4 regions of the Paenibacillus sp. FSL W8-0426 genome follow, and region 4 is predicted to be linked to each of the others. Evidence: riboswitches for the same ligand, from Rfam matches in the RefSeq annotation. Region 4 holds a riboswitch; each other region holds the start of a gene.

Region 1 (5,111 bases), 2.1 Mb from region 4:
AGTACCTGGAATCACGCGTGATGTCCGCCAAGGTGCTTGATTTCTGGTTTGAGAAGAACGACAGCAAAGAGCACGCTCAGCGATAATTTTCAGTAGGGAACCACTTAGGAATGACACGGCAGCAGTCACGCGAGACCTAAATGAATTTCATTTAGGTCTCTTTTTGTAGCACGTTGCCGTTTAGCACAGATACAGACCATCATTTTATAGAAAGTCGAGGCCATGAATCATGATTAGCGATGAAGAATTGAATGCGCTCCGCTTGTCGGGAGAAAAAGTGAGGGTGGTGCGCGACGAGTTGGAATCCAACGACGTGAAAGGCATTGTCGTTGCGTGGGACGATGAGCAGGTTCTCATTCGTCGTCAAAATCGGCGAGTGGTCAAGCTGGATCGCCATTACAGCTTCCAACGTTTCAGCGAACCCCGTCGAAGCCCGCTGAAGGAGTAGCTGTCTGCATCAGGATTATTCCTGAGGTTAACTGGATTTACCATGGACGTTTGGGCATAGTTGTCTGCTCCGGGAGACAGGATAAGGTCGGTGAGTGACTGGAACCTATCTGTGAGGGGATGATTGCAACATGACACTGATGAACGATAAAGTCCATGCGTACAAGGATCAGATTGGCGAATTGGAAGGTTTGCTTCCCGGCGTGGTCAAGTCCTATCACGAATTTACGGGCGAGTGTTTTCAGCCAGGCGCCATCGACGCCAAAACGAAACAATTAATCGCGCTGGGCATCGGATTGTTTGCGAATAATGAAGTGTGCACGCTCTACCACGTGCAGGAGGCCCGTGCCAAGGGAGCTTCCGATCAGGAAATACTGGAGGCCGTTGCTGTCGCCGGAGCCGTTGGAGGCGGACACGCCCTGTCTCAAGGGGCTCTTAGGGTTCAGAAGGCACTGCATTAATCCGATAAGCCCATATTTGCACCAAAAAACCAGACAAGGCTCGAGCCCTGTCTGGTTTTTTGGCATTCTTGGTTAGAGTACAATGTTTCTCAAGTGATCTGGATGAACAAGTGCGGTATCGTTTAAATTTTTCCAAGCATTTTGTTATACATGAATTCGCCGGTTACACGGCGTGCAGTGACGTAGCGGTCGCTGAAATAAGGATTGGACAATTTGGTGATGCTGACGCCTTTGCTGCTTGAAGCATGGGCGAAGTTGCCTCCACCGATATACACGCCTGTATGAGAGATGCCTTTTCCAGTGGTATTGAAAAATACAAGGTCGCCTGTGCGAAGGTTGGCTTTGGAAACAGCGGTGCCAGCCTTGGCTTGTGCCTGCGAGGTACGCGGCAGCTCGATGCTGTATTTGTTAAACAGGTATCTCATAAATCCGGAACAATCGAAGCCGGCCATTGTTGTGCCGCCCCACTTGTACGGAATGCCAGTCATGCTGTTGACTACGGTATTGATGCTGCTTGCTTCGGTTGCTGTTGCACCGGAAGTAAATAAAACGGCTGCGCCGAATAAGGACAGGATAAGCTTTTTCAAAATGTTATGTTCTCCCTTCGATGCCTACGGAGTTAGCTAAGGGTTCGGTAGAAGGTTCCCTATATTTCCTATGTATCGGAATAATTCACCCGGTATGGTTCCCCCGTTTTCACTAATGAAACTCGGCACATGAATAATGAATATTTTGTAACCATTTGAAATGATATTGCATAAATACGAAATTGTCAAATCGTTCTGAAACGGTTATCTGCACCGCCATGTTAACGGAATTCTCATTTTTTATGCTCAAATTGCGAAAAGGCTGTCGTTTTTCGGTTACAAAAAAGTAACCACCGTTTCAACAGCTAATGGAATGGACAAATAAATAGTTTGTCGCCTGACTACAGCATCCATTTCCTTTTGCGTCATTTTGCTGTTCATCATGGCTGTTAATGTGTTGACAGAGTTTCGGTTTCTATGATATATTCTTCCTTGTCGCCGTGATATTTCCGGAGATATACCACATATGCGGTCGTGGCGGAATTGGCAGACGCGCACGGTTCAGGTCCGTGTGGGCTAACCCCCCGTGGAGGTTCGAGTCCTCTCGACCGCATCAATACAACCATAAGAAAGCTCTTGAATTTCCTTATTTGGAGATTCAGGAGCTTTTTTCATCTTTAGGAACGCCTGTGTAACGCGGTCACGCTGTACCGGCGTGCCATTGGCCATCATTTCGTCCAGTGCGGCGGGAGAGATTTGCCACGAGACGCTGTATTTGTCCTGAATCCAGCCATACTTTTCACGGAACGGATGTAATTGTCATCTTGGTTATGTTCATAATGGAAAAAATAACCTCGGATACCCCCTAGATTTCAAGACACAATGTACATAAAGGGGTGAACCGTTATGAAGAAAAAAGGGATTCGAATGTGGCCTGTGATCCTTATATCGATCATGCTGATCGGATGCCAGAACTCGAAGCCCAAAGAACAGGATTTGATGCGAATAAATTCCGCCAGTGGAGAAAATGCGAAGAAAGTCATTTTCCTGATGGTAGACTCTTTGATGGTTCAGGCGATTGACCAAGGAATCGGCAAGCAGGAGCTTCCGACATTAAAATTTCTGATCGAACACGGACAATATTATAAAAACCTGGTCAGTTCCTTTCCCACGATGTCCGTCACGATCGACAGCTCATTGCTTACCGGTGCGTATCCGGACATTCACCGTGTGCCGGGTCTGACGTGGTACTCAGCGGAAACCAAGAGAATGATCAACTATGGAACCGGACCGATGGAAGTGCTCAGGCTCGGAGTGAATCGGGTACTTGCTGATGCGCTGATCCATTTGAACGGGAGTCATTTGAGCAAGAATTTGCCTACGATCTATGAGGACTTAGCCCGGCAAGGGTTTAAGTCTGGTTCGATCAACGGCCTGATTTACAGGGGGGCGTCCGATCATAAGTTGTCGATACCCGATTGGATTCAAGGTCCTGCTTCTTTACCGAAAGAGATTCATGTGAAAGGGCCGGACCTGTTGTCCCTGGGTTCGTTGTCTAATCCGTTTCAGGGGATAAAAAACTTGCCGGACGGTGTAACGAATCGGTTGGGCATCCATAATGACTTCGCTATTGAAGCCGTAAAATATTTGATTCACTCCAATACATTGCCGGATTTTTTGTTTGTTTATTTGCCGGACTTGGACCGGGAGTTACATAAAAAAGGTCCCACTGGACTTCATGGAGTCAAAAAGTTGGATCAGCAGCTTCAATCTGTATTGGAAACATTCGGTTCTCCGGAGAAAGCCTTGAAAGAGGCCGTATTTGTCATTGCAGGCGACAGCGGAATGACACAGATTTTGCCTGCCAAGCAAAATCCGGTCATTGATCTGCCTTCTTTGCTCGGAGACGCCACCATTTTGCGTCCGGGTGAAGCCGTATCGGAAGATACGGATATCGTGCTCGCCGTCAATGAAACGATGGCCTATGTATATTCATTGAAAGCGGATCGATCCCTGAGAGACACGGCAAATGTATTGAAGAGCGATCCGCGCATCGATTTCGTTTCCTGGAAAGACCAGGAATGGATATACGCCATTCAGGGGGCAACAGGCAAACAGATCAAATTTAAAGCAGGCGGCAATCTAACTGATCCATACAACCAATCATGGACGGTCGAACAGGATCAAGAGGTGCTGGATTTAAGCATAAACACGGCCACACATTCATTGAATTACGATCAATATCCCGATGTTCTGAAACGTTTGTCAAGCGCGCTCCGTTCACACCAAGGCGAATTTTTGGTTGTCACGGCAAAACCGGGATATGAATTGACGGGCGGCAGTTCACCTGCGCATAAGGGCGGAGGCGGTCATGGTTCCATTCGCAAAATGGAATCGCTTGTTCCCTTGATCATCAGCGGAACAGACCAAAAGCCGGAACACTTGCGAATGGTCGACTTAAAAGCTTATTTGCTTAATCTCGTAACAAAGAAGGCCCAGAAAAGCAATAGGTGAAAAGAGAAGGCGTTTCAAATGCCCTCTTTCATTATTGGTGACCGTGTTGATAAACAAACTCTTTGATGAATTCGTTCAAGGTACCCGCAGATTTTGTAGGGATCTTTGCAGCGTTCATGCATTGATCATGAGACCACCGGTATACTTTTATACCGGTGGTTGTTTGGTGTTTATTGCTGCTGTACTTAGAACATTTTTCGAACAGGCGACATCATTGGACGCCAGTCAATGCTGTTTTATCTTAGCCGCCGTGTAACCCCATAGGTAGCCAATCCAACTCCTACAGCCAATAACGACATTAGGATTCCCCGATTATTTAGGAGTCGCGTCCATTGCATGCCATTTCACCACCTTTTTGAATGGTTATTCTTATCCGAATAACGGTCTTTATTTTTCGTACAGTCCGATCTCTTCATTCATGGGAATGTAACCTTTGACTTCCTGTAACTTCAATTTGGAGTTTGTTGTTCGATAAAAATAGGTTGACCCCGTAATTAATACACGGTATCTTAGTCTTTGTTGCAGGTTCGAGTCCTCTCGACCGCATCCACAAATCATAAGCAAAACTCCAGAGAAACTCTGGAGTTTTTTCATAATATAAGTAGAGGCGGGGAAGCGCATATGACCAATCATAGAATTGAAGCTTTGAGCCAGGAAACTCTGGGGAGCTTTTTAGCATATTGCAGGAAGCACCGTAATGAAGTGGATGATTCGTTTTTATACGAAGAGGACTTGCGCGACTTTGCCATCCATGAAGACAATCCGACCTATATTGCCCTGGATTCGGCGGAGGAAGTGGTTGGCGCAGTTTCGCTCATTAAAGATGCTTATCACCGCAAAGGGCGGCGTGGGCGGTTCCGCATTTTTCACGCCGAAGTGAGTGATCTCACTCTACACGGCCGATTGTTGAAGTCGATTATACAGCATGGGAAAGGGCTGGATCACCTGTTTGTTTTTGTGCCAACCGTACATCACGAATTTATGGAAACGTTGAAAAAGCTGGATTTCAAGCTGGAGCGATATGCCTTTATTCTGGTACATCATCAGCTCGAAAAGCCGGCTTTCGAGGTACCTGACGGATATCGATTGGAAGCTTTCCGTACGGGATTGGACGAAGCGGCATGGGCAGAAATCCGAAACGCGGGTTTCGCCAAGCTGAAAG
Region 2 (5,111 bases), 2.9 Mb from region 4:
TGTGAATAAAGTAAGGGGAGAACAGGTTTGAAATTAATAAGTCGTTACACCATGATGCTTATGGCCTTTGTGGTCATGCTGACAATGGCTGTTCCAACGGCCATGGCCGCGGGCACGACGGGCATTTCAGAGGGCAAAAAGCTGGTGCTCGGCACAAGTGCCGATTTCGCGCCGTACGAATTTCATAAAGTGATTGACGGCAAGGACCAAATTGTCGGTTTCGATATCGCGATCGCCAAAGCGATTGCAGCCGACATGGGTGCAGAACTTGTCATAGAGGATATGGGCTTTGACGGACTTCTGCCCGCGTTGCAGAGCGGTCGCGTCGACATGGTCATCTCGGGCATGACCCCGACCGATGAACGCAGAAGAAGCATCGACTTCTCGGAAACCTACTACAAATCGAAGCAAGTCATCGTCGTACGCGCTGAGGACAAGGACAAGTTCCCGACGATGGCCGAGCTGGAGAACCAGAAGATCGGCGTGCAGAAAGGCTCTATTCAAGAAGAGATCGGTCAGAAGATTGCCGGTGCTAAGCTGACTGCATTGGACAAGATTTCCGATATTGTGCTGCAATTGGAGACCAATCGTATCGACGCAGCCATTCTGGAGGACACCGTTGCCGTCGGATACCTGGATGACAACATCGTGCTTGCGCCTGCAGTGCCGGACGAAGAAGAAGCAGAGGCCGCCATCGGTATCCGCAAAGGAAACACAGAACTTCTGAATGCCGTAAACGCAACGCTTGCCCGACTGAAAAGCGAAAACAAAATCCCTCAGATGGTTACCGAAGCGAGCCAAATGATGGCGGGAAAAGAAACCAAAACACCGAATATTCTGGAAGTGTTCTGGCAATACAAAAGCTTTTATGCAACAGGTGTGGGCTATACCTTGCTGTTGTCTGCGCTTGGCGTCATTTTCGGTGTCATCATCGGTCTGATCATCTGTTGGTTCCGTCTCCATGACGCAGCCATCCTGCGCTGGATCGGTACGGCATACGTCGAATTGATCCGTGGAACCCCGATGCTGGTCCAGTTGATGATCATTTATTACGGCCTGGCTTTGACCTTAAGCATTAACTTCTCGCCGCTTCAGGCAGGGATTATTACGTTGTCCATCAACAGCGGTGCTTACTTGGCGGAAATCTTCCGCGCAGGTATTCAAGGCGTGGACCGCGGACAGATGGAAGCGGCTCGGTCTTTGGGGATGGGCAAAGCTGCAGCGATGCGCTTTATTGTCCTGCCGCAGGCCTTCAAAGCGGTCCTTCCGGCGATCGGTAACGAGTTTGTTACCATTATCAAGGAATCGTCCATCATTTCGGTGATCGGTATGGTCGATATCATGTATCAGGCCAGCGTGGTCAAAAACATTACGTATCAGGGCTTGAATCCATTCCTGATCGCCGCAGCCATTTACTTCGTGCTGACATTCATTTTGTCCAAGCTGTTGGGACGACTGGAAAGGAAGTTGAGTGCAAGTGATCGACGTTAAACAACTGCATAAATCTTACGGAAAAAACGAAGTGCTGAAAGGCATCGACGTAACGATCGGAAAAGGAGAAGTCGTGGTGGTCATCGGACCTTCGGGCTCGGGGAAAAGTACGTTTTTGCGCTGCTTGAACCTGCTGGAGCAACCGACTTCAGGCGAAATCAATTTTGAAGGGGTATCCATCACCGACCCTAAACACAACATTAACGCAACCCGTGAAAAAATGGGCATGGTCTTCCAGCATTTTAATCTGTTTCCGCACAAAACGGTGCTGCAGAACGTGACAATCGCCCCGATCAAGGTGAAGAAACAATCCGTCCAGGAAGCAACCAAGATTGCGGAGGATTTGCTGAGAACGGTGGGCCTTTACGACAAAAAGAATGCTTATCCAAGCCAATTGTCAGGCGGACAGAAGCAGCGTATCGCCATTGCCCGGGCGCTCGCCATGCAGCCGCACGTTATGCTGTTCGATGAGCCGACCTCCGCGCTTGATCCGGAAATGGTCGGCGAGGTGCTGGATGTCATGAAACGACTTGCCGAAGGCGGCATGACCATGGTCATCGTAACCCATGAGATGGGCTTTGCCCGCGAAGTTGGGGATCGCATTTTGTTCATGGACGGCGGAGTGATCGTAGAAGACGGAACGCCTTCAGAAGTGTTCGGTGCACCCAAACATGCACGTACCCGCGATTTTTTGGCAAAGGTTCTTTAGCCGATCATTGGAGTATCAAGATAAACCATGCCTGCTGTTTAAGGAGGCATGGTTTTTTGCTTGGATTGGTGCGCTATGGATTGAAAAAGTAACTTTTCTGTTACCATCTAAGCGGGAACGAGCGACCATTCGAAACCCCGGATTCCCATGAAACAAGGGACATACGCTGAATTACAAGGGGAAGCGATTGCAGATTGGTAACAATTACTAGGCACCATGGTTACAATATTGTGATATATTAGTCGTGCCGAAACTTTCTTAACGGAAGGTGCGGGGGAAGTAATGATGCAGTAGAGGGGCAGTCGCATCCTTGCAGCTGCTTGGGGTGAATTAGGGCGTACATAAGCAATACGTGTAAATCTATACCTATAGGGTGGTCTCCTCCATCCGAATCCGACAACTAACTTCGCAGGCATAATAAGGGAGGTAGACTTAATTCGATGAAACGCATCGTCAAAACCGCAACAGCCATGTTAGCAGCAGCCGTATTGATCCAGGCTGTCCCGGCTCACGCAGATTCCGTCCATGTGGCCAAAGAAGGAGATACCTTTTATACGCTTTCCAAGAAATACAACATTGCCCTCGACACGTTGATGAAGGCCAATACGGGCATCTCCGCGTACAATATCTATGACGGGGTGAAAATCAACATTCCGGGCAAAACAAGCACCGCATCCGCTGCAGCTTCAGCATCGAAAGTTCAGGCCAATGCAGTAACTGCTGCCAGTCTGGACGTAAACAATGAAGACAAAGTCGTAGAGGCGTGGGGCAAAACGTTTGATTACAGCAAGACATTGAACGTTGTCGCTACAGGGTATTCGGCGGACCCTTCCGAGAACGGGAAGTGGGGATCTGTTGATTATTTCGGCAACGACCTTGAGCTCGGTACCATCGCGGTAGATCCTAAGATCATCCCGCTCGGAACCAAAGTGTTGGTGACTGGACACAGCCATCCGGGATTGCCTAAACAGGCTTTTGTGGCTACGGCGCGTGATACGGGTTCTGCCATCAAAGGAAACCGCATTGATATTTTCATCCCCGGAAGCAAACAATCCGTGAGTTCATTCGGGTTTCAGGATGTGAAACTCTTTATTTTGAAATAAATCGACGAAGGTGTTCGTTCAATCACGAAGCGTGAGTGAAGCGAACACCTTTTTGCATCCGGTCATTTTACGGTTTTTCTGTTTTTGGGCATTTGCAGCATTTCATCTAAAGTGACCAATTTGTATCCTCTTTTTTGCAGCTCCGTGATCACCTCCGGCAATGCCTCTACCGTCCCGCTGAGATTGGTCCCGACGCCGCCACCGGCATGTTGAAGAATAATGGAGCCGGGTTTGACGGCAGATAATATGTTTTCTTTGACCTTTTCTTTGGGGATGCCCTTCCAATCCAATGAATCCACGTTCCAGTTTACGATGCTGTAGTGGTTCCTTGCTGCCCATTTGAGCTGCTCTTCATTAATATCCCCGTACGGAGGACGAATCATTTTTGGAGTATATCCTGTCAGTCTCTGTATGATTTCCCCGGTTCGCAAAATCTGTTTGCGGAATGCGCTCATGGACAATTTGCTGAATTGGGGGTGATTGTAACTGTGATTGCCGACGACATGCCCTTCTTTCACGATGCGTTTGACCAGGTCAGGATGTTTCTCAGCACGGTTGCCTACGATGAAAAAAGTAGCCCGTACATGATGTTCTTTTAAAACATCCAACACTTGAGGCGTGAATCGAGGATCAGGCACATCGTCAAAAGTTAAAGCGACCCGTTTGGTCGACGGACCGTTGGTCTTGAAAGTATCTGCATATTTTCGCCGAAGCTGTCCCAGAGTCAGCTGTTCTTCCTCCGACGAATGGATGGTTTCCTTGGACTCCCCTGAAGGCACCGAATGATCCCCCATTGCCGCGGCAGGTCGTAAGGGAGAGAAACTAACGCAAAGCAGCATGCAGACGATCCCAATGGCCACGTTGAGGCGAACACGCATGACAGCAGCCTCCTTTCAAGAATGCGTTCTTTTTTGGTATTCCCGGGATCGCAATGGTTTATGCGGGATGTGAAGTGTTTCATTGTCTTTGCGACGAATGAGGCTCATAATTCCAGCAAATACATAAAACATGAAGGTTGGGTGGACGCAGATGAATGAGTTCGATTTGAAAACGATGAAGCTTCAAGCAATTCAAACCGGGGATGACCGCGTATTATTGGTGACAGGAGGAAAAGCGCATATCGGTGCAGTCGCCACATATTATCCGGATGGGGAACGCATTAACGGTTCGGTCATGCACATTCCGGGGCATAAGGAACAGGAACTGTGCGAGCGTCTTGCCCGTAAAGCGGCGCAGCATCTCAGAACGACCGTAACCGTCATTATGGGCATTCATTACAATGGCATTACGCGCATGCAAATCGACGAAATTGTGCAGACTGCGGAAAGGCTGCTTGATGAACATTTAAACCCGTCCGAACATACGAATGGTTTGGTGAACGATGCCGTTCATTCCTAAAACGGCGGTTCACAAATTTTTGATTGAAAATTGAAACGGACAGACGATTGCGACGTATGTATAATTATATACAGGGTTGTATTATCGACTAGGAGGAAAATTAAATGTCCATTTTCAAACGATTGCGTGATTTAACGATGTCAAACATTAACGCTATTATCGACAAGGCGGAAGATCCAATCAAAATGACGGACCAATATATCCGGGACATGCAAGAGGATCTGGAGGATGCGGAGAAAGCCGTTGCAGCCCAGATCGCCATCGAGAAAAAATTCAAACAGCTTTATGAAGAACAGGAAGCGCTCGTAAAAAAACGCGAGGAACAAGCTCATACCGCAGCACGCGCCCAGAACGTAGACCTGGCCCGGCGGGCGCTTGAAGAGAAAAAAGCCGCTGAAGAAAAAATGGCC
Region 3 (5,111 bases), 1.4 Mb from region 4:
GATGAATGCGGCTTGGGTCCGTTTCGGCGTTGTCCGAGGTCTTGAAGCCACGCTTCGTTGCAGCTTCGGATGTTCCAATGTTGGTCCACGATGACAAGCTGATGGCGCATGGACTGGAAAGACAATCTTTCCAGTTCGGTGACGGTAAAACTCATGGGATAAGATCCTCCTTGTAATATAGGATAATGGCATTGATTGGAGAAAAAGGTCGAAAAGGTCAGCGCAGCTCGTCCGGAATTTGCAAAATGTCTGCGACCTGATGGCGGAATCGGGTTGCTTTTCGCGTTCCGTGAATGAGATTGGACAGGCGGTATGGCGGGATACCGTGTATTTCGCAAAATGTTTTCTGATCCATTTGCAGTTCGGTCAGCCTTCGTTTAATTGCCCAACCAAACGGCGTCACCGGTTTCTTTTTGTTCAAAAGGGTTCACCTTCAGTTCAACATAGTTTTCAGCAGGCTTGTTGTGTTGTAGAATGGATGTAAATGCGAGCTGTATGGATAATTATATACGTATTTGCGTCATGTAACAATTAAAAAAGACGTAAAAAAGTTCTATTTTTAGTGTTTTATGACGAACTTGCGTATTTTTTAGTCTTTATGCAAGAAAGGTAAAAGCACGCCGGCTGGGGACGGCGTGCTTTTTTTGGCATGTGGATGAAGTTGGAGGAGAAAAGAAGGCGAGTTTATGCCCTGAAAGCGTGGAGGCCTGCTCCAAGCATGTGGAAGCTGGGGAAAAGCGATTTGATGGACGTCGGGACGGAAGGGGAAAGTCCATCGGTAGAGGAAGCGCTGACCAGTGCCCATTCCTGGTCAAGGTCTGCGGCCAGGCGTGCAGACAGTTGTTGGCTTGCATCGCCGTCCAGGGCAAGAGTTCTGGCGGCTTCGGTTATGCACGCGCTCATGGCTGAGTGGAGATAACCTTGTACAGCGTCCTCGACGGGAATGCCGAGGTGGTGATTGACCCATGCGTGGACTGTCGAGAGGCAGCCGACGGATTCGTATTTGGCTAAAGTGTCTTCAAGCGGAGAAAAATCAATCCATGGATGGAGGGCGTGTGCGAGTTTGATCAGCCTTTTGCCCATGGAGCTCGCTTGCTCTCGTTGGTTGGCAGGGGTGCGCTGTACATGTACGAGTTTGTCGATTAGTGCCAGCCGCCAGGTGTCGTTTTGGTCGGCGGCACTATAGATGCCTTTGATGGCCATCCCTTCAAGGCGGGTGATGCTGGGATGCATCTGACAACGCATGAACGATTCGAGATCAGCAGCATTGCGAATGTTCCCATCCTGGATGTGCGTATCCATGCCGAAGAAATGGGTGAAGCCTCCGACCTGGATAGAGGAATCAAGCAGTTTGACATAATCGAGCAGCTTATTTCCTCGGTTCACCATTTTCGCCTCCTATGTTCATTTTGTGTCATATAATATGACTTTGTTGTAGGTTCCAAATCACTTATATCGGTAAAAATCCGAATTATATGATATATATATTTACACAAATGTCTGCGTTTTGTCAATGGTAAGCTGTATTTTTGATTGGTGAAATAAAATATGTTATTTTATTATCCTTTTCGTGTTAATGTTATGTTATGTAATTGTTCGGAATTGCTTCAGAACCGAAAATAAAATGATGGCGAAATGTTCAAATCAGATACCATCTTATGCAATATGATGTTGGAAAATGACGATACATTCGGCACCAAAATTTAATGTTAAAAATAGCTTTACTTTTCCTTTGAAACCCTGTATAATCATTTTTGTTGCCGCTAATACGACATGCGGTCGTGGTGGAATGGCAGACACGCTATCTTGAGGGGGTAGTGGGCGTACGCCCGTGGAGGTTCGAGTCCTCTCGACCGCATTATAATGAAGTAGAACAAAAGAAGCATTCCGATCATCGGAATGCTTCTTTTTTTGTTTTCTGCAAAAAGGCATAAAAAAGCCGTGCTGCATCACCGATTTTTCGAAAAGCCTTTCCGGGCTGCAACACGGTTCTTCAAGGGGATGACCTTATGAAAAATGAATGCATCGTGACATCAATCCATCTCTGTTGAAATGTTGTTATTGATGCAGCAGCTCCGCAATATCGGCTTCAATCTGATCAGGCGTCGTTTGGGGAGCATAACGTTTGAGCACGCGGCCGTCCCGGTCGACCAGAAATTTAGTGAAATTCCATTTGATGGCCTTCGAACCTAGCAGGCCTGGCGCTTCCTTGGTCAAATGCTGAAAAAGAGGGTGGGCGCTGCTGCCGTTCACGTCGATCTTCTCGAACATCGGGAAGCTGACGCCATAGTTCATCTGGCAAAATTCGGCGATGTCGTCGGAAGAGCCCTTTTCCTGAGCGAACTGGTTGCTTGGAAACCCCAATACTTCGAAATCGCTGTTCTGGAACTTGTCATACAGCTTTTGCAAGCCTTCGTATTGCGGGGTTAGGCCGCATTTGCTCGCAGTGTTGACGATCAGCAGGACCTTGTTGCGGTATTGGGACATTTCGACTTCCTGGCCACGAAGCGTGTTCACTTTGTAATCGTAGATGGACATAATATTCGCCTCCAAATGAGTAGTATCGATGCGGTGATCTTTTTATATCTCTATTATATTTGATGCAATTAATTAATGCAAAATTATAATTGGAATCATTTGGGATGCCAGTGTCTTGTTTCTTCCTTTCCGTTATCATGTGGAATTTCTACCAGAGCGAGAATTAGATAGTTTAAACGAGAAAGGTGGAGATTAGTACATATGTAAGCGATCTCATTAAAGCAAAGTGCCATAAATCCGCCTTTTCGGAGAGCTGCACCGACTTTACACCGACTTGTCAGGGGTGTATGATTCATATCGATAACATGAACGATGTTTTTAATCGCTGAGTTTCCGTTCCGGTCGGAATGGAAAACGGGGGAACCAATCGGATGCGATGCATCTATGGGGTGAATTTTCCGGCTATGCCGGAAATAGGGCGACTCTCGCGCCCGAATCCGTCAGCTAACCTCGTAAGCGTTAAAGGGAGAGGCAACAAGCCGTACGTTATTCGTGGCGAATGTTATTTGTCATGGATTGAAGAAGCGTTCGGGCGGCCTTGGTCCCCCACGCTTCTTTTTTGTTGTCTTTTCACGTCAGAGGGAGGAACGAATAATGGATAACGAGATGGTTTTGGTCACGGCCCCGAATGAAGCAGGGCGCAAATTTGTGAAGCTGTTGATGTACAAAAAGGTACCTTTTGCCGTGCTGACGAACAGTGCGGGCGAAGAACGCAAATTGCGGCGGATCGGCGTAGAGAACGTCATTCGCATGAATACGGCATCGGCGCAAAAGTGGTTTCTGCCGCAGGGAAATGTGGGCAATGTTTTTATTTTTGAGAACAGCCTTAATCTCACCTGCCGCTATCTGCAAATCTGCAGATCGTGGACATCCAAGACGTTGTGCGTCATTACGGAACAGAGCCATCCCAAAGGCATTTATCGCGGTATGGGTGCCGATCGGATCGTGTATTCGATGAATGGAGAGGTCGGATTTCTGCTCAACAGATAAGGGCGGGCTGTTGGTGATTGATCCGATGTTAGGCGGCTGTTATAATTAGCTTAATTATATGTGTGAAAAACCAAGAAGACTCTTTCTGGATACGGGTCTTCTTTTTTTAATGTTGGAAGACGGGCCTGAAAACAGCGACCTTTTGAATGGTAAAAGATTCGCCGGATGAGGCTCGCGTTGATGATTGGGAGGATGCGTTCAAGGTGAGCAAGGAGGAGTAACGTGCCGGATATTGGTGGTATCAAATGGTTGTTTTTTGATGTTGGGGATACGTTGGTGGATGAGTGGGAGCCGGTGGACGACATCATCGGCCAGTTTGTGCGGGAAGCCCGAATGCTCGGGTATCATGTGAACATCGAAAAGGTGCGCGAGATCTTTGTCGAATGTTACAGCAAGTACGAGCAGTGGCCGATGCGGGTAGCTATTCGTACCTTGATCGATCATGAGGAGCACCGGGCACGGATTCAGGAAAAACTGAAGTTCCGGAAGGAGCTTGAGCATCCTTTTGCTGCTGCGGAGCGTGTGCTGCATGCGTTATCCGGCCGTTATCGGATCGGCATCATTGCCAATCAAAGCCTGGGCACGGAAGAGCGGCTTGAAAGGTATGGCTTGCGCAAATACGTGGACGTCCTGGCATGCTCGGCAGAAGAGGGCGTATCCAAACCGGATCCCGGATTATACGCGGTAGCGTTGAAGCAGGCGGAATGCGAGCCTGATGAGGCTGTTATGATTGGGGACCGAATCGATAACGACATCGTTCCGGCAAGCAAACTGGGCATGCGCACTGTACGCATATTGCAAGGTTACGGAAGGTTTCAGCCTGAACGCTCGGCGGACGAGCAGCCGGACTGGACGGTTGAATCGCTGGAGCAGCTGCTGCCGCTGTTTTTGCCTGGCGAGGATTAGGTTTCATTAATAGTTACATTATAATGCTGTGTTCATCCTCCGTTTCATCGAAGAAAAGGCTGATCGTGCAGGCACTCCGGTGCTTGCGACGATCAGCCTTATTTTTTTAGAGGAGTGCGAAAGTCTGGATAATGAGGTACACGTTCAGGACGACGATGATACCAGCAATAAACCAGGATGCTATTTTCAGCCATGGTTTGTTGGCAAACTCGCCCATGCTTTTTTTATCGCTCGTAAACATGACCAGCGGGATGACGGCAAACGGCAGCTGCAAAGACAAAATGACCTGGCTCAGAATGAGCAGTTCCTCGGTACCGTGTTCGCCGGCAATGGCGGTAACGATGACGGCCGGGATGATGGCAATAAGCCGTGTAACCAGCCTGCGCAGCCAGGCGGGAATCCGGATGTTCAGGAAACCTTCCATGACGATCTGTCCGGACAGGGTTCCTGTCAGCGTGGAATTCTGGCCGGAAGCAAGCAGGGCAACGCCGAACAGAACGCTTGCGATCGTTGTGCCCAGCAGCGGCGTCAGCAGGTGATAGGCATCGGCGATTTCGGCGACCTGCGTCATGCCTGCACTGTGGAAAACGGCCGCCGACACGATCAAAATGGCGGCATTGATGAACAGGGCCAGCGTCAAAGCGATCGTGGAATCCATGGTGGAGTAACGGATTGCT
Region 4 (5,111 bases):
TGTCGTATTATTCTTGGCGATACCGAAGTGGGGGCGATTCTGAGAAGGTATGCTTCCGACTTTCCGGAGAAAGTCGCTTCCGTGATTCAGAAAACATACGACAAACCTATTGTGGTCAATTTGATCACAAGCCCTCTGGATGCGGACCGAATGGATTATTTGCTGCGCGACGCCTATTTTACGGGCGTAAATTATGGGACGATCGACCTTGATCGAATTTTGCGAATGTTGAGGCCCTACCATGGCAGAATCGTCGTCAAGGAGTCGGGCATGCATGCGGTGGAAGATTACCTGATGTCCCGTTATCAGATGTACTGGCAGATCTATTTCCATCCGGTAACACGAAGCTCTGAAATCATTCTTAGGCAAATATTCAAACGGGCCAAACAACTGATGAAGCAGAATTTTAACTTCCGTTTCATGCTGGATCCCCTGCCGCAGCTGTTTGAGGGGTCGCTCTCGGTCAAGGAGTATTTGCAATTGGATGAAGCGCTCATCCAGACCGCCTTTATGCAATGGCGTCAGGAGAACGATGCCATTCTTCGAGAACTGTGCGAACGCTTCATGGATCGCAGGTTGTACAAATACGTAGAGATTGAACAGCATGACGTAGCGTTGATGGATGACATTCGGAAGGCCTTCGCCGAAGTGGGACTGGAGCCCGAATACGATGTCGAAATTGATTTTCCAACTGATCTTCCGTATGATGTGTTTCGTCCGGACGAATCGACGGAGAAACAGATTTTGCTGCTGGATCGCCAAGATAAATTGCATGAATTATCCGAGGTATCCGATATTGTGCGTTCGATTAGCGGCATACAGCGTGGAAAGCATCATCTGTATTATCCGCAGGATAAAGTGGATGCCGTTCTTCACCATCTTCCAGCCCATATACGCCGTTATTTTTCTTGAAGCTGCACTTATTTTTTTTATGATACAGTAATCTGCTTTAATGGAGAGTAAATGTAGATCGACATAATTTTGTAATTCATTATTTTTTTCCGGACAGACCATTAAGGAGAAGGAGATGTAACCATGATGTTATTCGACACTCACACGCACCTGGATGCGCCGCAATTCGACGAGGATAGGGAGGAGGTCATTCAACGTGCTGTCGACGCTGGCGTCGGACGCATGATTAATGTCGGTTTTAATCGGGAAACTATTCCATCCACCATGAAGCTTGCCGAAACGTACGAGTTTATCTACGCCGCGGTCGGATGGCATCCCCAAGATGCCATCACCATGCAGGAGGGCGACCTGGAATGGATCGCTGATTTGTGCAAACACGAAAAAGTCGTAGCCATTGGCGAGATCGGGCTTGACTACTATTGGGACACCTCCCCCAAGGATGTTCAGCATCGCGTTCTTCGCCAGCAGATCGGATTGGCTCGCGAGCTGAAGATGCCTATTGTCATTCATAACCGGGACGCGCATGAAGACATTGTGAGAATTTTGCGTGAAGAGAAGGCGTCAGAGGTCGGCGGTGTGATGCATTCGTTTTCGGGGAGCTGGGAAACGGCAAAACTTTGTCTGGATCTGAACTTTGACCTTTCCTTCGGTGGACCGATCACGTTTAAAAATGCCAAGCAGCCAAAAGAGGTACTCGCCAAGGTGCCGATGGACCGGTTTTATATCGAAACCGACTCCCCTTATCTTACTCCTCATCCATTTCGAGGAAAGAGAAATGAGACGGCTCACGTTCGCCTCGTGGCTGAGGCAGCTGCCGAAATCAAGGGTGTATCGGTCGAGGAAATTGCGGCAATTACGAACAAAAATGCCATGGGACGTTTTGGGATTCGTTGAAAATCGGAGTAATTCAGGTGAAAAAACGAGCTAGACGGAGTGAATTTGCTTTTTGATCCAAATAAACGAAGTTTATTACAATATTTTAACCAAATATTTAGAAAAACGTAGTTGAATGCTGCTTTACAACATGCATCGAAACAGGATATCATCTTTTCAGTGAATTGTTGCGTGGAAAAAGGACAGATGTTCGGGGGATAGCAAAAGGGACTCTTCCTTGAACGCAGCGTTTACTTTCATGAACCAGTCTCGCTGAGTCTCCGAACACGGAGAGCGGGGGAACCAATAGGGCTTGAATATCGGTGAAATTTCCCGATCCGCGTCATTCGCTGACCCAAAAGCAGCGGATGGACTGCGAAGCCGTATTTGATTTCTTCTTTGGGTCTCGGGGTGAATTCAAGGGTATCCGCCATGAGCGGGTGACCGGAGATAGGGCGGCTCTCTTTCGTCCGAACCCGACAGCTAACCTCGCAAGCGGAAAAAGAGAGGTAATCTCGTGCATGAATTTCCGATATTCAAAATCATTCGGAAGCCACGAAAGAGTCCTCTTAGCTCTTTCTTTGGCTTTTTTGTTTTTGAATAAAAGAAATGCGGTCATCATAGAGTTCTTTTTAGGATGACTGATCTCATGTTGCGAAGAAGGGTTCATGGTGCAGAGCCGGTTGTTGTTTTGACCCGTTCTGTAGAAAATTTCGGTATAGTCGCGTCAAAGACATCATGCATTACTTTAGACGGCGGGGCTATGAAGGAGGACGGAGAAGTGGGCGCATTCCAACCAGAGGAGACCCATGAGTCACGATCATCCAGTAAGTCTTACGCGTTGAGGTGGAAGCATGAGAACTTGCGTCAAATTGCGTTGATCGCTATTTTCTCAATCGCACTTACAATCATGATCTTGTTAGTCGTTTATGGTCAGGCCGGAAAACAAATATCACTGGTGATTGACGGCAAATCTCAAGAGGTTGAGACTCGTACAGGATTGCTTCAGGAATTGCTGGATGAGCAATCCATCACGGTAGGGCCTCACGATGAGGTATCCATGCCATTGAACGGGTCCATTACGGATGGCGATCGCATCGTCATCGAGCGTGCTGTTCCAGTTAATGTTACGGCAGACGGAGACACCAAGACTCTGTATACAACAGATGCATCGGTGGAAGAAGCCATTCAAAAGGCAGGCATCACCGTAGGGAATGAAGACAAAATCTATCCAGCCTTGGATACTTCGATCAAGAAAGATATGAAAATTCGCGTAGTGCGGGTAACAAAGCGTACAGTCGACGTTGAACAGCCGATCGCATATAAAGTGGTCAAAACGGCTGACCCGAGCCTGTACAAGGGTGACAATCGAGTCATTGTGAATGGCAAGGAAGGCACATTGGTGCAGCATATCGAAAAGGTATTTCAGGATGGAGAATTGGTCTCCAAAAAAATGGTCGGCAAGACGGTGACTACGAATCGCGTGGATAAAGTCATTGCGGTGGGAACCAAAGCAAAACCGGTTGTCAAGGAAGAGCCTGTGGTTCAAACCGTATCGGCCCAAACTTCGAAAACTAAATCGGCTACAACGGCAAGCTCGACCAAAAAGTCTGCTTCGGGCAGCAAGGTCATCACGGTTTCGGGCACGACGTTCAAATATTCCAAAGTCCTCAAAAACGTAACCATGACGGCGTACTCCGCCGAAGAACCGGGAATCGGAACCAAAACGGCTTCCGGTACGAAGGTAACCGAAGGACGCACCATTGCCGTGGATCCGAAAGTGATTCCGATCGGTTGGTGGGTTTACATCGAAGGCCTCGGCTTCCGTCGCGCAGAGGATACGGGAGGGGCAATCAAAGGAAACAAAATCGATGTTTATTATGATAGCGTGAAGCACGCCCTGAACTTCGGAAGAAAGAAAGGCAAGACGGTATATGTCATCGGTCCGGTGAAGCCGGAACTGAACTAAAATCGTTTTACTTTAAATAGGGAATGCTATAAAATAGTGCATGATTGAATCATGCGGAATATGCGGCAGTGGGAACAAATGCTTTCCACGTCGTTTGCCAGAGAAGAGGGTCCTCCTCTTCTTTTTGCGTTAGAAAGGGAGAAATCGAACATGATAAAAGAAGTGATCGTGGTGGAAGGCCGTGACGATACGGTAGCGATTCGGCGGGCGGTGGAAGCCGACACGATAGAAACGGGAGGATCGGCCATCAATGATCGCATCCTGAGTCGCATTGCGCTTGCCCAGGAGAGACGGGGAGTCATCGTGCTGACCGACCCGGACCATGCCGGAGAGCGCATTCGCAAAATTATTGCGAATAAGGTGCCAGGCTGCAAGCATGCGTTCATTCCGGAAGCGGATGCTACCCGCAAGGGCGATATTGGCGTGGAGAATGCTTCGCCGGAGGCGATCCGTCTGGCGTTGTCCCGCGTTCATACATCGTATGAAGGGGTTCCTAGCCTGATTGACTGGGAAGATCTGATCGAGGCGGGATTGATCATTCATCCCAGGGCTTCCGAACGCCGGATGCAGATGGGCAATCTGCTGGGTATCGGCTATTGCAACGGCAAGCAGTTTCACAAGCGGCTGGGCGTGTTCCAGATTACCCGGGAGGAGTTCCTGGCCGCTCTGGCAAAAATTGAACGTGAAGGAATGTGAGGAGCATGAAGGGCATGGAAGAACGGTTGGAAATTGCTACACCCAAACGCACGAAGGAAATTATCGCTCGACACGGATTTTCCTTCAAAAAAAGTCTGGGCCAAAATTTTCTGATCGATCAGAATATTTTGAATAAAATCGTAGACGCTGCCGATCTGGACGAGTCCAAGGGTGCATTGGAGATCGGTCCCGGCATTGGGGCATTGACAGAACGCCTGGCTCGCGTAGCGGGGACTGTAACAGCCGTAGAGATCGACCAGCGGCTGCTGCCGATTCTGGACGAGGTTATGGAGCCGTATTCCAACGTAAGAGTGCAGCATGGAGATGTGCTGAAACTGGATCTGGCGGAGCTGTTCCGCAATGATTTTGGTTCGGTGGACAAGGTAAGCGTGGTGGCCAACCTGCCTTATTACGTGACCACACCCATCATGATGAAGCTGCTCGAGGAGAAATTGCCGGTAGATCGCATCGTGGTCATGATTCAAAAGGAAGTGGCAGAGCGCATGGCGGCTGCTCCGGGCTCCAAGGACTACGGCAGCCTTAGCATTGCGGTTCAATACTACAGCGAACCGGAGCTGGTTTGCATCGTGCCGCATACTGTCTTTATTCCGCAGCCGAATGTCGAATCGGCTGTCATCCGGCTGAAGGTCCGCGATGAGCC

What was found. A riboswitch is a leader RNA that binds a small molecule or an ion and turns the genes downstream of it on or off. The one in region 4 is predicted to bind cyclic di-AMP.
Region 1: linked by a shared signal. The riboswitch ahead of MKY59_RS09770 (C40 family peptidase) and the one ahead of MKY59_RS00145 (3D domain-containing protein) in region 4 are both predicted to bind cyclic di-AMP.
Region 2: linked by a shared signal. The riboswitch ahead of MKY59_RS17940 (3D domain-containing protein) and the one ahead of MKY59_RS00145 (3D domain-containing protein) in region 4 are both predicted to bind cyclic di-AMP.
Region 3: linked by a shared signal. The riboswitch ahead of MKY59_RS06635 (hypothetical protein) and the one ahead of MKY59_RS00145 (3D domain-containing protein) in region 4 are both predicted to bind cyclic di-AMP.

The regions. Positions count from the first base shown of each region.
Region 1 is NZ_CP150203.1:2,113,177-2,118,287, forward strand. It holds gene MKY59_RS09755 (hypothetical protein) at 1-86, shown strand, start outside; gene MKY59_RS09760 (hypothetical protein) at 230-448, shown strand; gene MKY59_RS09765 (carboxymuconolactone decarboxylase family protein) at 579-908, shown strand; gene MKY59_RS09770 (C40 family peptidase) at 1,031-1,495, opposite strand; cyclic di-AMP (ydaO/yuaA leader) riboswitch at 1,502-1,633, opposite strand; tRNA gene MKY59_RS09775 (tRNA-Leu) at 1,964-2,048, shown strand; gene MKY59_RS09780 (alkaline phosphatase family protein) at 2,342-3,949, shown strand; gene MKY59_RS09785 (GNAT family N-acetyltransferase) at 4,652-5,111, shown strand, end outside.
Region 2 is NZ_CP150203.1:4,027,619-4,032,729, reverse strand. It holds gene MKY59_RS17950 (ABC transporter substrate-binding protein/permease) at 28-1,491, shown strand; gene MKY59_RS17945 (amino acid ABC transporter ATP-binding protein) at 1,478-2,200, shown strand; cyclic di-AMP (ydaO/yuaA leader) riboswitch at 2,436-2,631, shown strand; gene MKY59_RS17940 (3D domain-containing protein) at 2,641-3,303, shown strand; gene MKY59_RS17935 (polysaccharide deacetylase family protein) at 3,366-4,181, opposite strand; gene MKY59_RS17930 (hypothetical protein) at 4,333-4,701, shown strand; gene MKY59_RS17925 (PspA/IM30 family protein) at 4,806-5,111, shown strand, end outside.
Region 3 is NZ_CP150203.1:1,466,460-1,471,570, forward strand. It holds gene MKY59_RS06610 (hypothetical protein) at 1-155, opposite strand, end outside; gene MKY59_RS06615 (XRE family transcriptional regulator) at 218-421, opposite strand; gene MKY59_RS06620 (urease accessory UreF family protein) at 685-1,386, opposite strand; tRNA gene MKY59_RS06625 (tRNA-Leu) at 1,776-1,858, shown strand; gene MKY59_RS06630 (glutathione peroxidase) at 2,059-2,538, opposite strand; cyclic di-AMP (ydaO/yuaA leader) riboswitch at 2,852-3,012, shown strand; gene MKY59_RS06635 (hypothetical protein) at 3,133-3,528, shown strand; gene MKY59_RS06640 (HAD family hydrolase) at 3,751-4,434, shown strand; gene MKY59_RS06645 (Nramp family divalent metal transporter) at 4,541-5,111, opposite strand, start outside.
Region 4 is NZ_CP150203.1:28,608-33,718, forward strand. It holds gene MKY59_RS00135 (HD domain-containing protein) at 1-912, shown strand, start outside; gene MKY59_RS00140 (TatD family hydrolase) at 1,036-1,806, shown strand; cyclic di-AMP (ydaO/yuaA leader) riboswitch at 2,047-2,299, shown strand; gene MKY59_RS00145 (3D domain-containing protein) at 2,567-3,754, shown strand; gene rnmV (ribonuclease M5) at 3,905-4,450, shown strand; gene rsmA (16S rRNA (adenine(1518)-N(6)/adenine(1519)-N(6))-dimethyltransferase RsmA) at 4,456-5,111, shown strand, end outside.